Regions from separate parts of the Brevibacillus sp. HD3.3A genome, predicted to be linked through region 1. Evidence: riboswitches for the same ligand, from Rfam matches in the RefSeq annotation. Region 1 holds a riboswitch; the other holds the start of a gene.

Region 1 (3,893 bases):
TTTGCTCCCAAGGAACATTCAGGTCATTGCGTCCGAAGTGGCCGTAAGCCGCTGTTTGTTTGTAGATAGGACGACGCAGGTCGAGCTGTTTGATGATACCAGCTGGACGCAGGTCGAAATGTTTGCGAACGAGTTTCACGAGATCTTCTTCGGAAACAGTTCCTGTACCAAAAGTATCAACTGCGATGGATACTGGTTGTGCTACACCAATCGCATACGCTACTTGTACTTCGCACTTGTCAGCCAAGCCAGCTGCCACGATGTTTTTCGCAACATAGCGAGCAGCATAAGCACCGGAGCGGTCTACTTTTGTCGGATCTTTACCGGAGAACGCGCCGCCGCCGTGACGAGCGTATCCGCCGTAAGTGTCTACGATGATTTTGCGGCCAGTCAAGCCAGCATCCCCTTGTGGTCCGCCGATAACGAAACGGCCAGTTGGGTTGATGAAGTATTTGGTTTCAGCATCCAGAAGTTCAGCTGGAACTACTGGTTTGATTACATGCTCAACCAGGTCTTGTTTGATTTGCTCCAAAGTTGTTTCAGGAGCGTGTTGAGTAGAGATAACGATCGTGTCGATGCGAACAGGCTTGTCTCCATCGTACTCAACCGTTACTTGTGTTTTACCGTCAGGACGCAGGTAAGCGAGTGTGCCGTTTTTGCGAACTTCGGTCAAACGACGAGCCAGTTGGTGGGACATGCTGATCGGCAATGGCATCAACTCAGGTGTTTCGTTGCAAGCAAAGCCGAACATCAGACCTTGGTCACCTGCACCAATCGCTTCGATCTCAGCGTCAGTCATTTTGCCTTCGCGCGCTTCCAGTGCTTGGTCTACACCCAGTGCAATGTCAGCGGATTGCTCGCCGATTGCTGTGATAACACCGCAAGTGTCAGCGTCAAAGCCGAACTTAGCGCGATCATAGCCGATTTCACGAATGGTTTCGCGAACCAGCTTTTGAATGTCTACATAAGTGTTGGTTGTGATCTCACCCGCTACGAGAACCAGACCTGTCGTTACAGAAGTTTCGCACGCTACGCGAGCGTTTGGATCTTTGGACAGGATGGCGTCCAGGATAGAGTCGGAAATTTGGTCACAAATTTTATCCGGATGTCCTTCGGTTACAGACTCAGATGTGAACAGACGACGACCTTTTTGCAAAGCCATGAGAAAATACCTCCTTTGACCTCATACAAATAGTTTGGTAGCCGAGTCAGGATTTTATCGACGTAAACGCAAATAAAAAACCTTTTCCATCTTTCGGAGGAAAAGGTTTGAGCGCTTTTAGCTTCCTTCATCCTCTTATCGGCCAGAACAGATTTCCGTCCTGCTGGTTAGCACCGCTCTAGTCGGTTGCCGGGCTTCATAGGGCCAGTCCCTCCGCCTGCTCTGGATAAGAGTATCCATTACGGATTATAGAATAATTGTTTTTCGGGGTGGTGTCAATAGACTTTTCCCACAACTCCGGTTCGAAGCAGGCCAGCCTGTACAAAACGTTGATGAAATCGCCTGCGGGAAGCGAGCGATGATGACTGTAGCGCATGGACAGCGCCTTTTGCACAAGCTGGTCAAGCCTCTTTATACTTGGTACGATTTGGCGATCAATACAACAACCTCGGCCCGCGTAGCGGTTCCCTGAGGCTTGAAGGTCTTGCCATATCCGTTCAGCCACTTTTTTTGCGTCAACGCCTCGATCGCCGGCGATGCCCAATAGTTGACCGGAACATCGCGATAAGAGGACACGCTGCGGCTATTCACAGCTACCCCTTTCGCCCTGGCGATCATGGAGGCCATCTCGGCCCGCGTTACCGCCTGATCAGGCTTGAGTTGACTGTTTGGATACCCCTTCAAGACTCCGAGCTGATAAGCTACCCCAAGGGTGTTGTACGCCCAGTGCTTTTTTGGCAAATCGGAAAAGACGTCCTTGCCCGTGTACATACTGGCTACTTTCGAGCCGGTGACACGCATCGTCGAAACGAGCATGGTCGCAAATTGGGCGCGGGTCACTGCCTGATCCGGCTTGAATGTTGCGTCGTCGAAGCCTTTGATGATGCCTTTGTCGCTGAGCTTGGCGATTTGCGCACGCGCCCAGTGGTTAGAAATATCCCGATAGCCGGAAATGAGCGGCTGCGGGCTGAGCGTCAATTTGTAGGAATCGTACTTGAAAGGCACGATGCTGCTCATGCGCACGAAATACTTCCCTTTAGGCAGCCGTATGCCGAAAATTTCACTGCCTTGGTCTGACCGCTCTGCCACTTCGGTTGTCGAAGCAAGCGCCACGTTCATGTTTTTCTCATTGTAAAGGGCAATGTGAAACCCGCTTGCTACCGGGATGAACGGAGCGCGAACTGTGACGTACGATTCCGCATCCAATGTAAATTGAAACCAGTCTGAATCTGTCGACGCCGGAATGGTTCCTGACATGACTCCTCCACTGGCAAGCGGAGCAGCTTTGCTATACGTATTATTCGGCTCGTTCCCATCTTTTTTCAACGGGGTAAAGGCGAGATCGAGGCGATATTCGCCGTTCATTGCATTTTGCTGATACTCGCTGACGCGAATGTAGTATTTTCCTGGCGAGACGTCCTTGCTTGCACGTTCGGAAGGATTATCCCTGTCGCTGTTATCGTATACCGGGTCCCAGACCGTATTTTTTCCCGGCTCTTGCTTTCCGATGGCAAGTACCAAGTCCACCCGCTTGTTATCAGGTGTGACCGTCACGTCCATATGCCCGTACTCGCGGACATAGTAGGAGAACCAATCCTGATCCCCTTCCTCATGGAAATTGCCCGTCACGCTGATCTGGTTGCCCACCAGCGGCCTTGCCGTAGCCATCGTATTGTTCGGTTCATTCCGATCTGGGTTGATGGTGAATTTGCTCGTCAGCACATAAGTAAACGCATTAACTCCACCGTTTCTCACCAGCTTGATGTTCATTCGCCCAGCTTTTGCAGGAACCGTTATCGTATCCCCGTTCCCGATATAGTAAGTGACCGGCTGACGATTTGCCGGATAAAAAGTCGCTGACATGGCTGACGATACGCCTGAGTTGATCGATGCGGTGAGACTTACTTTTCCATCGTAAGGAACGTCCATCTTGAACCAGTCAACCGTATCGTTTGGCCCCAGATTGCCGCGGACTTGCGCTTCGATCGGAAACGCCTTGGCTCTCTCCAAAACGTTGTTCGGCTCCAAAAAGTCGCTGGACAGCGCACTGCGCACTGCCTTGTTTACGTCCAGAAGACCGTAGCCCGCTTGCCGATCCCAGCCGCCTTCGCCAATATCTGTCGCCGTCTGATAAAGCATCTGCCTGACGTCGAGGGCAGACAGCTTGGGATGACGAGCCAGAATGAGAGCAGCTGCGCCTGCTACCTGAGGCGCCGCTACAGATGTTCCGGAAACCGAACCGTATTTGCCGCCGAGCTTGGTTGTATACACATTAAGCCCCGGTGCCACCAGATTCATCTCCGGCCCTGTATTCGACTGGTAAAGGACCTGGTTTCTTCCGTTTATCGCCCCCACCGCAATTACGGTCGGGTACGCTGCCGGATACGCGACACGGCTTGCCTCATTTCCGCTCGCCGCCACCAGAACCGCTCCGTTTCGTTCCGCGCGGTCGACCGCATTTTTCATAGCCCGGGAGTAAGCCATGCTGCTAAAAGACATCAAAATGACCTTTGCCCCCCGATCGAGGGCGGCGTTGATTCCTTTGGCGATCATGTCAACATCCGTAGTAGATGCGTTTTTGTTCAAGACTTTGACGGGCAAAATTTTGGCGTTCCAGACCACCCCGGCTACGCCGATCCCGTTGTTCCCTTTTGCCCCGAGGACCCCGATGACTTCTGTTCCATGCCCATTGTCATCCTGCGCACTTTTCCCCGGATTGACCAGGTTAACA
Region 2 (3,893 bases), 1.7 Mb from region 1:
GCTCATTTTCTGTTACTCGTTTTTCGTTTCTCGTTTTTTGTTACTCGCTTTTCGTTTCTCGTTTTTCGCTTTCCAGCTGTCGCTGCGTGTTCCTCGCTATCTTTTCGCTGCCGCTCGCAACTCGCCCTCCCTATCTCGGCAATGGTAGGGTACAATAACAGTAGTGATTTTTCCAATTTCATATGTGGGAACAGGTTCCTTGAGGTATATCGCCGCAAGGATAATAGGGAAGCTCGGTGCAAATCCGACACGGTCCCGCCACTGTAAGAGGGGAGTTTTGCGCATACAGGCCACTTGTCCAGACTTGGATGGGGAAGGCAGCGCCAGACGATGATCCCAAAGTCAGGAGACCTGCCTGTTTCGACGACACTGATGGACCTACGGGAGATAGGGAGGTGTTAGAGGACTCGCCATGACAGCAGGGGGACGAATACGTTTCTCTTTGCTTGCGCATTTTCTAACGATCGTATCGGTCGTCGGAAAATGCTTTTTTTGTTTGGGGAATGGAAGAAGGCCATCGAGGAAGCCGGAGTTGACTGTGATTGATGTAGCCTGTCGAGGGAGCAAGAGGTGTCTCGTGATTGCTCTATCTAGGGTCTATTTGCGCGGTTAATGCGCCTGTCAAGGGAATTAAGGGTGTATGCCGTTGCGGTAGCCTGTTAATAGACTCAGTGCCCGCCTCGTGATTGAAGTTGCTTGACTGGATCTTTATCAGGACAAGCATATCGCATGCTTGCGCACAACTGCTTTTTAGGTGGCATGGCTGCCAGATTGTAACCGCTGAAAAGGAGGGAGTGGCGTGGTTCAGCTTTTCATATGTCCATGGTGCGGCTATGTTGAAGAAAAAGAAGTGCCAGAGGAAAGCGAAGCAGGAATCGTTACGTGCGCTTGCTGCAACATGGCAGAAGTGGAAAGTGTGTTTGCGCGTGGAAACGGCTGCTTTGCTGAGGGGGTTGCCGTTCTGTCTTCCTGCTTGCGAGTCTTGTCAGCAAACAAAAAGAATTGTGTTGACGAATGCATTGGAATTTCTTAGAATAGGCTCAATAGCAAATCATAGTTCTTATCCAGAGAGGTGGAGGGTCTGGCCCGATGAAGCCCGGCAACCGTTGCTTTTGCGACAAGGTGCCAATTCCTGCGGGACGTTTCGTCTCGATAGATAAGAAGCGGGTGCCTCGTAGCAGTCAAGACGAACCTTCTTCTTAGCGGAGAAGGTTTTTTGATGTATGAAAAAGTGGGAACGAGGCAAACATTTGCCCAATTTCAAAGACAAGAGAGAACTGACATCTAGCAAAGAACAAAAATTCATAGTTTTCTTTATCTAGAGAGGTGGAGGGACTGGCCCGATGAAGCCCGGCAACCGTTACGCAGTTTGTGACAAGGTGCCAATTCCTGCAGGACGAAAATCGTTCTGGGAGATAAGGAGAAGGACCTTGATGCCAAACCTTCTTCTTAGCAAGAAGGTTTTTCTTATTTTTCCAAAACATGACATGAGGTGGTAATAATGAGCGCAGGTGTAATCAAAGTAGGATTGCTGGGATTGGGAACAGTAGGGGGCGGCGTCATCAAAACGATTCGCTCGCAACAGGAGAAGCTGGCGCAGCGGTTGGGCAAACGGATCGAGATTGTCAAAGCATTGGTTCGCGATTCGGAAAAAGAACGGGCGGTTCAGGTTGATCCTGCGCTTTTGACTACCGATTTTGAGGATGTGCTAAAAAGCGATGTGGACATTGTCGTGGAGGTAATGGGCGGTGTCGAGCCTACGTATGATTACGTGCGTGCCCTGATTGAAAAAGGCTGCCATGTGGTAACGGCGAACAAAGAGCTGCTCGCCAAACGCGGCCCTGAGCTTGTCGATCTGGCTAACCAGCATCAGGTGCATCTGGCTTATGAAGCGAGCGTAGCTGGCGGGATTCCGATTTTGAGTGTGCTGCGGCAGTTTTTGCGCACAAATGACATCCAAGGAGTTCGCGGTATTCTCAACGGGACGACGAACTTCATCTTGACGAAAATGGAGGCGGAACAGCTCTCTTATCAGGAAGTGCTGAAGCAGGCGCAGGAGCTGGGCTATGCGGAAGCTGATCCGCGTTCGGATGTGGAAGGTTTCGATGCCATGTACAAATTGTACATTCTCGCGCAGCTTGTGTACGGGGAGTCGTTGCCGCTTGCGGATGTCGTGCGTAAAGGAATCGCCGATTTGTCTGCCGGACACATCCGGATCGCAAGCGAGCTGGGTTACCGGATCAAGCTGATTGCCCAGGCACAAAAAGCCGAGCAAGGCATCCGCCTATCGGTTCAGCCGACTGTGCTGCCCATTGCCCATCCGTTGGCGCAAATCCAGGATGCGTTCAATGCGGTGCAGCTCTCCGGGAACATCGTGGGCGACCTGTTGTTTACGGGCCGGGGTGCAGGCGAACTGCCGACCGCAAGCGCTGTCGTTGAAGATTTGGCTTACTTGTTGACCCAGCCATTTACGCCGCATCCTGTTTGGACAGAAAAAAATGCCGCGGCTCAGTTGGAGCAAGGGCAAGACGAACGGGTGCTGTGTTATTTGGAAGGCTCGTGTATCGCCGCCACACCTGATCGCGTGCTGCATTTCTTGCGGGAGGCTGGCGTGAACGTGACGAAATTGAAGGTGCAATTCGATCTGGGCGGTGTGCTGCGCGCGGGCTTGATCGCTACAGGTATTCGCGCAGAGCATGAGCAAGTGCTGAAAAGTGACTTCGGACTTTCCGTGCGCTGCTTCCCGCTGATCGAATCGGCATAGCTCGCAGTCTGTCTAGATCAGCGCTGATCCTTTCTACTTGCTTTTTTTATCCGAGAGCTGTTGATCGGTATCTGAAGGCCCGTTTTTCTGATTGCCGGGGAAGATGACTTTTTCCCATTTGGTCATGAAATAACTGCAGAGTATAATAAGGCCGATCGCCGATACGGTGATAATCAATCCGGTCATATGTGCCGCCTCCTTTTCGCTGGAAAAAGTGGTTCTACTATGGTCTACGAAAGCAATATGGAAAAGTTTCGCCAAAAAAGGCAACGGGCACGCCTCATTTATCATGAGCGTGCCTGTACGTGACCATCGGCTTCAATCTGAACGTTTTCCGACAGTGATTCGATTCGTTGCAGAAGCGCTGCCCCATCCGTGTCATTCATCGGTACCGCTCGTCCCAGCTCGGCATGGAACGGGAGCATCGTCAGTTCACAGGAAGCGTCTTTTGTGCAGCTTGCTTGCAGTACCATCGTCTGCCACGTTTTTGGCTCCGTCGAGCGGGTGAAAATGAAATTGCCCAAACTGTAGGCAATCCACTTGCCGTTGTAGCGTTCAAAGCCTTGCAGGACGTGAGGATGACCACCGACGATCAAGTCTGCTCCTGCGTCAATGTAAGCTTTGGCCAATTCTTTTTGGTGATCGACGGGAAAGTCTTCCCGTTCCTTGCCCCAATGGGCGATCACGACGACGAGATCAGCGTGTGCCTTTGCTTGTTGAATCGCTTGGACGGCTTTGGCGGAATCATAGGAGCCAGCCAGTCCAGGCTGTTTCTCCGTGGCGAACCAGCTGACTTCGGGAATGACCCGGCTGAATCCGAGCAAGGCGAGCTTGATGCCGTTTCGCTCCACCACGACGGGAGTGAAGGCTTCCACAGAGTCTTTGCCGCCGCCGAGGTAAGCGATCCCGTTTTTGGCAAGCGCGTCAAACGTGTCGAGCAATCCGGCCACGCCCTGATCCATCGAATGGTTGTTTGCCAGGTTGACCGCATCGATCCCTGCTGCTTTCATCGCAGGCGCAGCCAAAGGAGAGGACTTGTAAACGTATTGTTTGTTGTCGGCAGGCGTGCCTTTTGTGGTAAGTGGCGTCTCCAGATTGGCTATGGTAAAGTCATCCTGCAAAAACAGGG

The links. A riboswitch is a leader RNA that binds a small molecule or an ion and turns the genes downstream of it on or off. The one in region 1 is predicted to bind S-adenosylmethionine.
Region 2: linked by a shared signal. The riboswitch ahead of HP435_RS17805 (homoserine dehydrogenase) and the one ahead of metK (methionine adenosyltransferase) in region 1 are both predicted to bind S-adenosylmethionine.

What each region holds. Positions count from the first base shown of each region.
Region 1 covers NZ_CP085874.1:5,581,416-5,585,308, forward strand. The annotation lists gene metK (methionine adenosyltransferase) at 1-1,162, opposite strand, end outside; SAM riboswitch class I at 1,295-1,395, opposite strand; gene HP435_RS26145 (S8 family peptidase) at 1,574-3,893, opposite strand, start outside.
Region 2 covers NZ_CP085874.1:3,857,027-3,860,919, reverse strand. The annotation lists cobalamin riboswitch at 176-374, shown strand; SAM riboswitch class I at 1,058-1,163, shown strand; SAM riboswitch class I at 1,312-1,422, shown strand; gene HP435_RS17805 (homoserine dehydrogenase) at 1,502-2,764, shown strand; gene HP435_RS17800 (hypothetical protein) at 2,798-2,950, opposite strand; gene HP435_RS17795 (CapA family protein) at 3,052-3,893, opposite strand, start outside.